Regions from separate parts of the Ureibacillus sp. GCM10028918 genome, predicted to be linked through region 1. Evidence: riboswitches for the same ligand, from Rfam matches in the RefSeq annotation. Region 1 holds a riboswitch; the other holds the start of a gene.
What was found. A riboswitch is a leader RNA that binds a small molecule or an ion and turns the genes downstream of it on or off. The one in region 1 is predicted to bind cyclic di-AMP.
Positions count from the first base shown of each region.

Region 1 (3,420 bases):
TCATTTTCTTAGGTAAAAGAACTTCCTCAACATTATAGTCTTTGGATAGTTCGATGTAATTCAGCATGTTTGGTGATAGTAGCTGATTGGCAACTCGTTCCCCCATATCTCTTTCAGGATAAATAACCCAATGCACACCTATTGTTTCGAGTACCTGACCATGACGCTTACTTGTTGCTTTCGCGATAATTTTTTTGATTCCTAAATTTTTAAGAAGCATTGCCGTTAGTATACTTGATTGTATATCATCCCCAATTGCTACAATAACACAATCGAAGTTCGTTATACCCAACGAAGTAAGTGCCTTCTCATCGCTAGCATCCGCTATTGCACAATCCGTTACATAAGGCTCTGCGTTTTCAACACTTTCTTCATTAATATCAATCCCTAATACCTCCTGCCCTGCTTCATGCAACCTTCTCGCAATACTTGTTCCAAATCTACCTAACCCTATTACTGCATATTGATTTTTAGACATTGTTCAACTCTCCTTATGATTGCTTAGCCAATCATCATATTTCCATTTGGACGTTTATAAGTTTCTTTGACTTGTCTTTTAGTAATCGCAAATCCAAGAGTTAACGGCCCTAATCTTCCTATAAACATCGTAATTATGATAAAGATTCGCCCGAGTGGCGTTAGTTCCGGAGTTAAGCCCATTGATAGCCCCACTGTTCCGAACGCTGAGGTTGCTTCAAATAAATACATTATAAAATCATGCCCATGCTCTGTAATGCTAAGTAAGAAAGTCACAAGGATAACAATCAACACCCCACTTACAGCAACTGTGAAAGCTTTTAAAATTGTCTTTTCAATAATTCGGCGTTTAAAGATCACGACATCTTCTCTACCTTTCAATTGAGACAGAACCGTTGCCATTAAAACTGCAAAAGTCGTAACTTTAATACCACCTGCTGTAGAACCTGAACCGCCACCAATAAACATGAGAAAGATTGTTAAGAACAAGGTTGCGTATGTCAGATCGCCCATGGATAAAGTATTTGCACCTGCTGTTCTAGGACTTACACCATGAAAAATGGCACCCAATACTTTCCCTCCAAGATTTAATGGACCTAACGTCTTATCGTTTCCATACTCAAATAAGAAAATTAAGAAGGATGCTCCCACAAGCAGAAGTAACGTTGTACTTAGGACCACTTTTGTATGAAGTGAAAGTTTGTGTGTTTCAGGATATTCGTATAGCTCATTAATCACGACAAATCCAAGACCACCTATGATAATGAGGGAGCATATTGTTAAAACAACAAATGGATCATCAACATACCCAGTTAAACTATTGAAATCTCCGAATATATCAAATCCTGCATTATTAAAGATTGAAATACTATGGAAAATCCCAAAGTAAATTGCTTCACTAATGGGCATATCAAATGTAAAACGAATGGCTAGTAAAGTAGCACCTATACTTTCTGCAATCACCGTAAAGAGCAACACCCTTTTCACTAACTTCACCATACCAGCAGTAGAAGTTGCATTATATGATTCCTTTAAGAGGAGCCTCTCTTTTAGTGAGATTTTTTTACCTAACAATGTAAATAGAAATGTCGCAAAGGTCATAAATCCTAGACCGCCAATCTGAATGAGTACTAGAATGATAATTTCACCAAACATCGAAAAGGTATCACCAGTATCAACAACAACCAGCCCCGTAACACATGTAGCTGATGTAGCAGTAAAAAGAGCATCTAAAAATGATATACTTATCCCATCCTCTGTCGCAATAGGGAGTGTTAGTAAAAATGCCCCTACAAAGATGACCAAGGCGAATCCCAGCACTAAAATCTTAGAAGGATTAAGCCCTTCTAAAAGTAAATTTTTCATGTTTCTTCTCCTCTAATTCAAAGTAAAACTACTTTAAAATAAGCTTCTTTCTCTATATCACTTGATTTTTTGCACAATAAAAGACCGCAGTTAAAACAAGTAGCAAATTTGTGGATATACACAAAAAGGCACCTTGAATTAGGCGGTCATATAAGACCTCCTTCGCTTTAGCCGACGAAGTTAGCTGACGGATAGGATGGCGAAGAAGCTGAAATCATCCCTTCTGCAACTGCAGAATTAACCCCAAAAGATTGGGTCCTCCGTTCTCATTATGAGATTTGGCCATTTATTATTGATTTTGGATTCATTCTACGCCTCAATAAGTCACTTGTAAATATAAAAAAATACAAATTTGTGTAAAAAAATCCGCCTAGTATGGTTCTTTTGCATAAGGCTTATCAATACAGCTTTTCTCCCCTTAAAGGCATGAAAGATGATGGGGTTAATGCTTCACTCTCAATAACAATGGCGATCAAGCCCGTCTCAGTCTTTGTCTCATGCCATTCATCTTTTTCCCAAAATACTGCATCGCCCTGCTGAATTTTATAGTACTCTTCTTTTTCACTCCGGACATAGCCTTCTCCATTCAACACTAATAAAAGTTGAGGAATAACTGCTTGATGAAGACCGACAATACCGTTTTTCTCCAAATACATACAACCTATGTGCGCTGCCATTTCCGTTTGCAAAATACGTGACATAATAAAATTCGAATTAAATTGTGTAATTGTCTTACCACTTTCTTTATTAAATTTATAAAACTCCATTATGTACCTCCATTCAAACTCATCCATTCACTTTCTCCGCTTACCTAACCCAAATAAAACAAGGACATTAGTCTTTGTCACTAATGCCCTTTGTATCGTAAATATTCGATTAACTGTATTTATTATCCTTTAAATTTCTATTTCCTATTATGGTATATCAACAGAAGCGAGAAGATGATTAATAATAAAAACCCCACAAATGACAGAATATCTGCCATTAGCACGATAAATTGTTCTAGTGTATTGGCTCCGCCTCCGCTGAATACGCCCATTAAAGCAGAACCTAGAATCGAACTATTTAATAATGCCAGTACCGCACTTCCGATTAAGCAGTAAAGTAATCTCGAGCTTTTAGTCAATGTGAAAATACCTCCTTATGCTATTTTAATAAAGAACAGCAAAGAAGGTTACTCCAATAAGGATAAACAAAACTTTATGTTGATTGCTCTCCCTTCACACAATATTCAAAAGGTATTGCTCTAGAATGTCCCGGTCTTCAGGGAAAGTAAGCTCTAAATCTTGTATTTCATTTATAGATTTCCATGCAATATCATGGATTAAGTTGTCAGGATCCTGAATGGTTTTAGTTCCACCAACTAGTTTGACTAGAAAATAATGAACTTCAAAGGAGATATTCACTTCATCATAGCTCCCCATTTTCACTTGAAGTTCTTTTTGAATTTCGACCTTATACCCGGTTTCCTCCTCAATTTCCCTGATACAGCACTCCTCAAAAGTTTCATTGATTTCCCTTCCACCGGAAGGAATTGACCATGTTTTCTTTTCTTCCGGCTTACCTTGTAACACCATT
Region 1 is NZ_JBHTFK010000007.1:329,939-333,358, reverse strand. It holds gene ACFQU5_RS10880 (potassium channel family protein) at 1-478, opposite strand, end outside; gene ACFQU5_RS10875 (TrkH family potassium uptake protein) at 502-1,842, opposite strand; cyclic di-AMP (ydaO/yuaA leader) riboswitch at 1,997-2,136, opposite strand; gene ACFQU5_RS10870 (cupin) at 2,241-2,609, opposite strand; gene ACFQU5_RS10865 (hypothetical protein) at 2,747-2,968, opposite strand; gene ACFQU5_RS10860 (NUDIX hydrolase) at 3,063-3,420, opposite strand, start outside.

Region 2 (3,420 bases), on a different contig from region 1:
ACATCCTGATTATCGTGAAAATATAAAATGGTAGGAGCAAGTCCTCCAGTCGATTTTGCGATGACATCAATTTCAAATGTTGTCATCTTGTAACCTGCTTCGCCGTTATCCCTTTGATATTGTGTTACTAATCGATTCGATTTCATACATGTCACTCCTTATTGTCATTATGTATGTTCAATAAAACTTATAAGAAGAGCATCCTCAATCACATTTTATCCAGTCTGCGCTATTTTAATGGGGCTACCGATATCTAAATTAATTAAAAAATTTTATTTAACTTAATCTAATATTCCTATATTATTTGAATTATTACAATATTTAGCCAATTAGGAGGCGGTAGAATTGGAAACAACTATTATTCAACAAAGGTTATTCGGTTTACCTACGACGGCTATTTCAGATGCAATAGGCGGGTATACAAATGTTGCTAGTAGCATTAAACCGCTTAGTGATCACTTCAAAATAGCTGGACGGGCTCTTACAGTAAGGTTGCCCGATGGAGAGAATGGGGCTGTTTTAGAAGCTATAAGTAAAGCACAAAAGGGCGATGTAATCGTGATTGATGCAAAAGGAAATACAAACCGGGCAGTAGCCGGGGATTTTGTTATGTCATTAGCAAAGGGTGTAGGGGTACAAGGATTCGTTGTAGAGGGGGTTATACGTGATCTTGCAGCAGTTCGGGAATCAAATTTTCCTGTATTCTCTTTAGGTACAACGGTTGCGGCAGGTTTTAAGAATGGGGGAGGTGCTGTAGGTGTACCGGTTGCAATTGGTGGTGTAACCGTCCATCCAGGTGACTATATAGTTGGCGACTTGGATGGTGTTGTAATCGTTCCCAATAAAGAGGTTGAAAGAATAGCAAGTAAAGCAGAAGATAAAATGCGAAAAGATGAACTGCGTGAATCTGTTGCCTTATCTGGTGGTGAGTCATCCATTCGTGCTTACTTAGATAAGGTTTTGTCAAAATAAAAAGTTGAATATGCAAAGAGCTGAACTTAATATTTCGAGTTTGCTTACATTCAAAAGTCGCGAAAGAAAATCGCGGCTTATTTTGTTTTTTCTGTATGATAATACCATATTATCTCCATCTAACGTTATTCTTATTTCTACATAACGATTACAGCTAAAGTGTTACCTGCAACATAACCTGCAATTTACAACCGTATCAAGGAGACAATCAAGAACCGCATGAATACTTGGCCGCTCTTGTTTCTTTTAGATCTGCGTATTAAGATGGAAATAATCTAGTATTTACTTTTAAAGTATATTAATGATAGTATTTAATTAGCTATATTTCGCTTAATCTTATTTTAAGAGCGGGGGACCCAAATGATTTATACGGATGTCTCCGTTATAGGTGAATTCTGAAAAGAAAGGGCTTACTGTTTCCGAAGTCCTAACCCGAAAGCTAACCTCGTAAGCGTTTAAAGGAAGCGATATGAAGAGATTTAGTTAGTCGATGGTACAAGCTTTTTTGTGTTAATTATATTAATAAGTTTCATTCATATACTTGTTTCCCTTACCAGAGTAATTAATTAAATTAAAAATCATCAAGAAGGTGGGGTAATTAATGAAGTTCAAATTAAGTTTAGCTACGCAAATCTTTATCGGTCTTATTTTAGGGATTGTTGTCGGTGGAATCTTCTATGGAAGCGAAACGGCACAAAGTGTTTTACAGCCATTCGGGGATCTTTTCCTCCGATTGATCAAATTGATTGTTGTACCAATTGTACTTTCTAGTATTATTGTTGCAATTGCTGGTGTTGGTGATTTGAAATCCGTTGGTAAACTGGGTGGTAAATCATTGGCCTATTTCATCGGGATGACATTGATTGCAATTGCAATTGGTCTAGTTTCCGCTAATATATTCCAGCCTGGTTCTGGTATAGATATGAATAATCTAAACCAAACAGATATTTCTAGTTATGTTGATACTTCACATGAACAAGAAGGGAAATCTATTGTAGATACACTTCTTCACATAGTTCCTACAAATCCTATTCAGGCAATGGTTGAAGGCGATATGCTAGCGATTATCTTCTTTGCATTGGTATTGGGTCTTGGTATCGCAGCGATAGGCGAAAGAGGGAAAACGGCATTAAGCTTCTTTGAAGGTATATCACATGCTATGTTCTATGTAACAAACTTATTTATGAAGTACGCTCCTATTGGCGTTTTCGCTTTAATCGGAGTAACAATTTCCAAATATGGTTTTGCATCGTTAATCCCGCTTGCTAAATTAGCGTTAACTGTATATGGAACAATGATTTTCTTTGTAGTTGTTATATTAGGTATTATGGCTAAAATCATTGGGTACAGTATCTTTAAATTAATTAAAGTGATTAAAGAAGAACTAATTTTGGCATTCTCTACATCGAGTTCAGAAACGGTTCTTCCAAGAATTATGGACAAAATGGAACAAGTTGGTGCACCAAAGCATATCTCAACATTTGTTATTCCAACAGGTTATTCATTTAACTTAGATGGATCGGTATTATATCAAGCAATCGCTTCACTATTTGTTGCTCAAATGTACGGTATTCACTTAAGTATTGGTCAACAAATCATGTTAATGCTAGTCTTGATGGTTACATCAAAAGGTATGGCTGGTGTACCAGGTGTATCATTCGTTGTATTATTGGCAACGTTCGGCACAATGGGATTACCACCAGAGGGTCTAATGTTTATCGTAGGTATTGACCGTATTCTAGATATGGGACGTACTGCGGTTAACGTAGTAGGAAACTCATTGGCAGCGCTTGTTGTTGCTAAATGGGAAGGTCAATTTGACCCTAATACTGAAGTTGAAAACACTCAAAAAGCTTAATAAAGCGATATTGTATAAAAATATTCATTCGAGACTATCGGCGTTTAGCGCTGATAGTCTTTTTTCATTGTTTTAGGCTTGGATGATGATTTGATAATGAAAGTCGGCTATAGGATTAGAGTAAAACGGTGAGGTACCCAATCTGAGATGGAAGGTTTGCGATTTTAATGGGGAATTATCCTTGCAAGCGATGTAAACCTAGGTATACTTGTTTTGACTGCGACGAAAACTTGCGACAGTCGTAAATTATCAAGGTACAAAAAAACGACTTAAAAGGTAAAAAACCTCTTAAGTCGTTTAATAAAATAAAAAACCGTATACACAAGAAACGGTTAAGTAGTTGAATGTTTATAAAAAAATGGCGGAGGCAGTAGGATTCGAACCCACGCGCGGTGTAACCCGCCTGTCGGTTTTCAAGACCGATCCCTTCAGCCAGACTTGGGTATGCCTCCGTATAATGTCGAACTGTATCGACAAGAAATAATATATCATGTATTATAACCTTGGTCAATAGTTTTATACGATTTTTTATTGGAGATTGGCAAAAACTTTCTGCTATCATCAAATATATTGAAAAGAGTGTTCAATAA
Region 2 is NZ_JBHTFK010000034.1:16,837-20,256, reverse strand. It holds gene ACFQU5_RS16640 (sodium:proton antiporter) at 1-146, opposite strand, end outside; gene ACFQU5_RS16635 (RraA family protein) at 346-972, shown strand; cyclic di-AMP (ydaO/yuaA leader) riboswitch at 1,290-1,441, shown strand; gene ACFQU5_RS16630 (cation:dicarboxylate symporter family transporter) at 1,574-2,830, shown strand; tRNA gene ACFQU5_RS16625 (tRNA-Ser) at 3,190-3,282, opposite strand.
Region 2: it holds a riboswitch for cyclic di-AMP, as region 1 does, so the genes downstream of both, ACFQU5_RS16630 (cation:dicarboxylate symporter family transporter) here and ACFQU5_RS10875 (TrkH family potassium uptake protein) in region 1, are expected to answer to the same signal.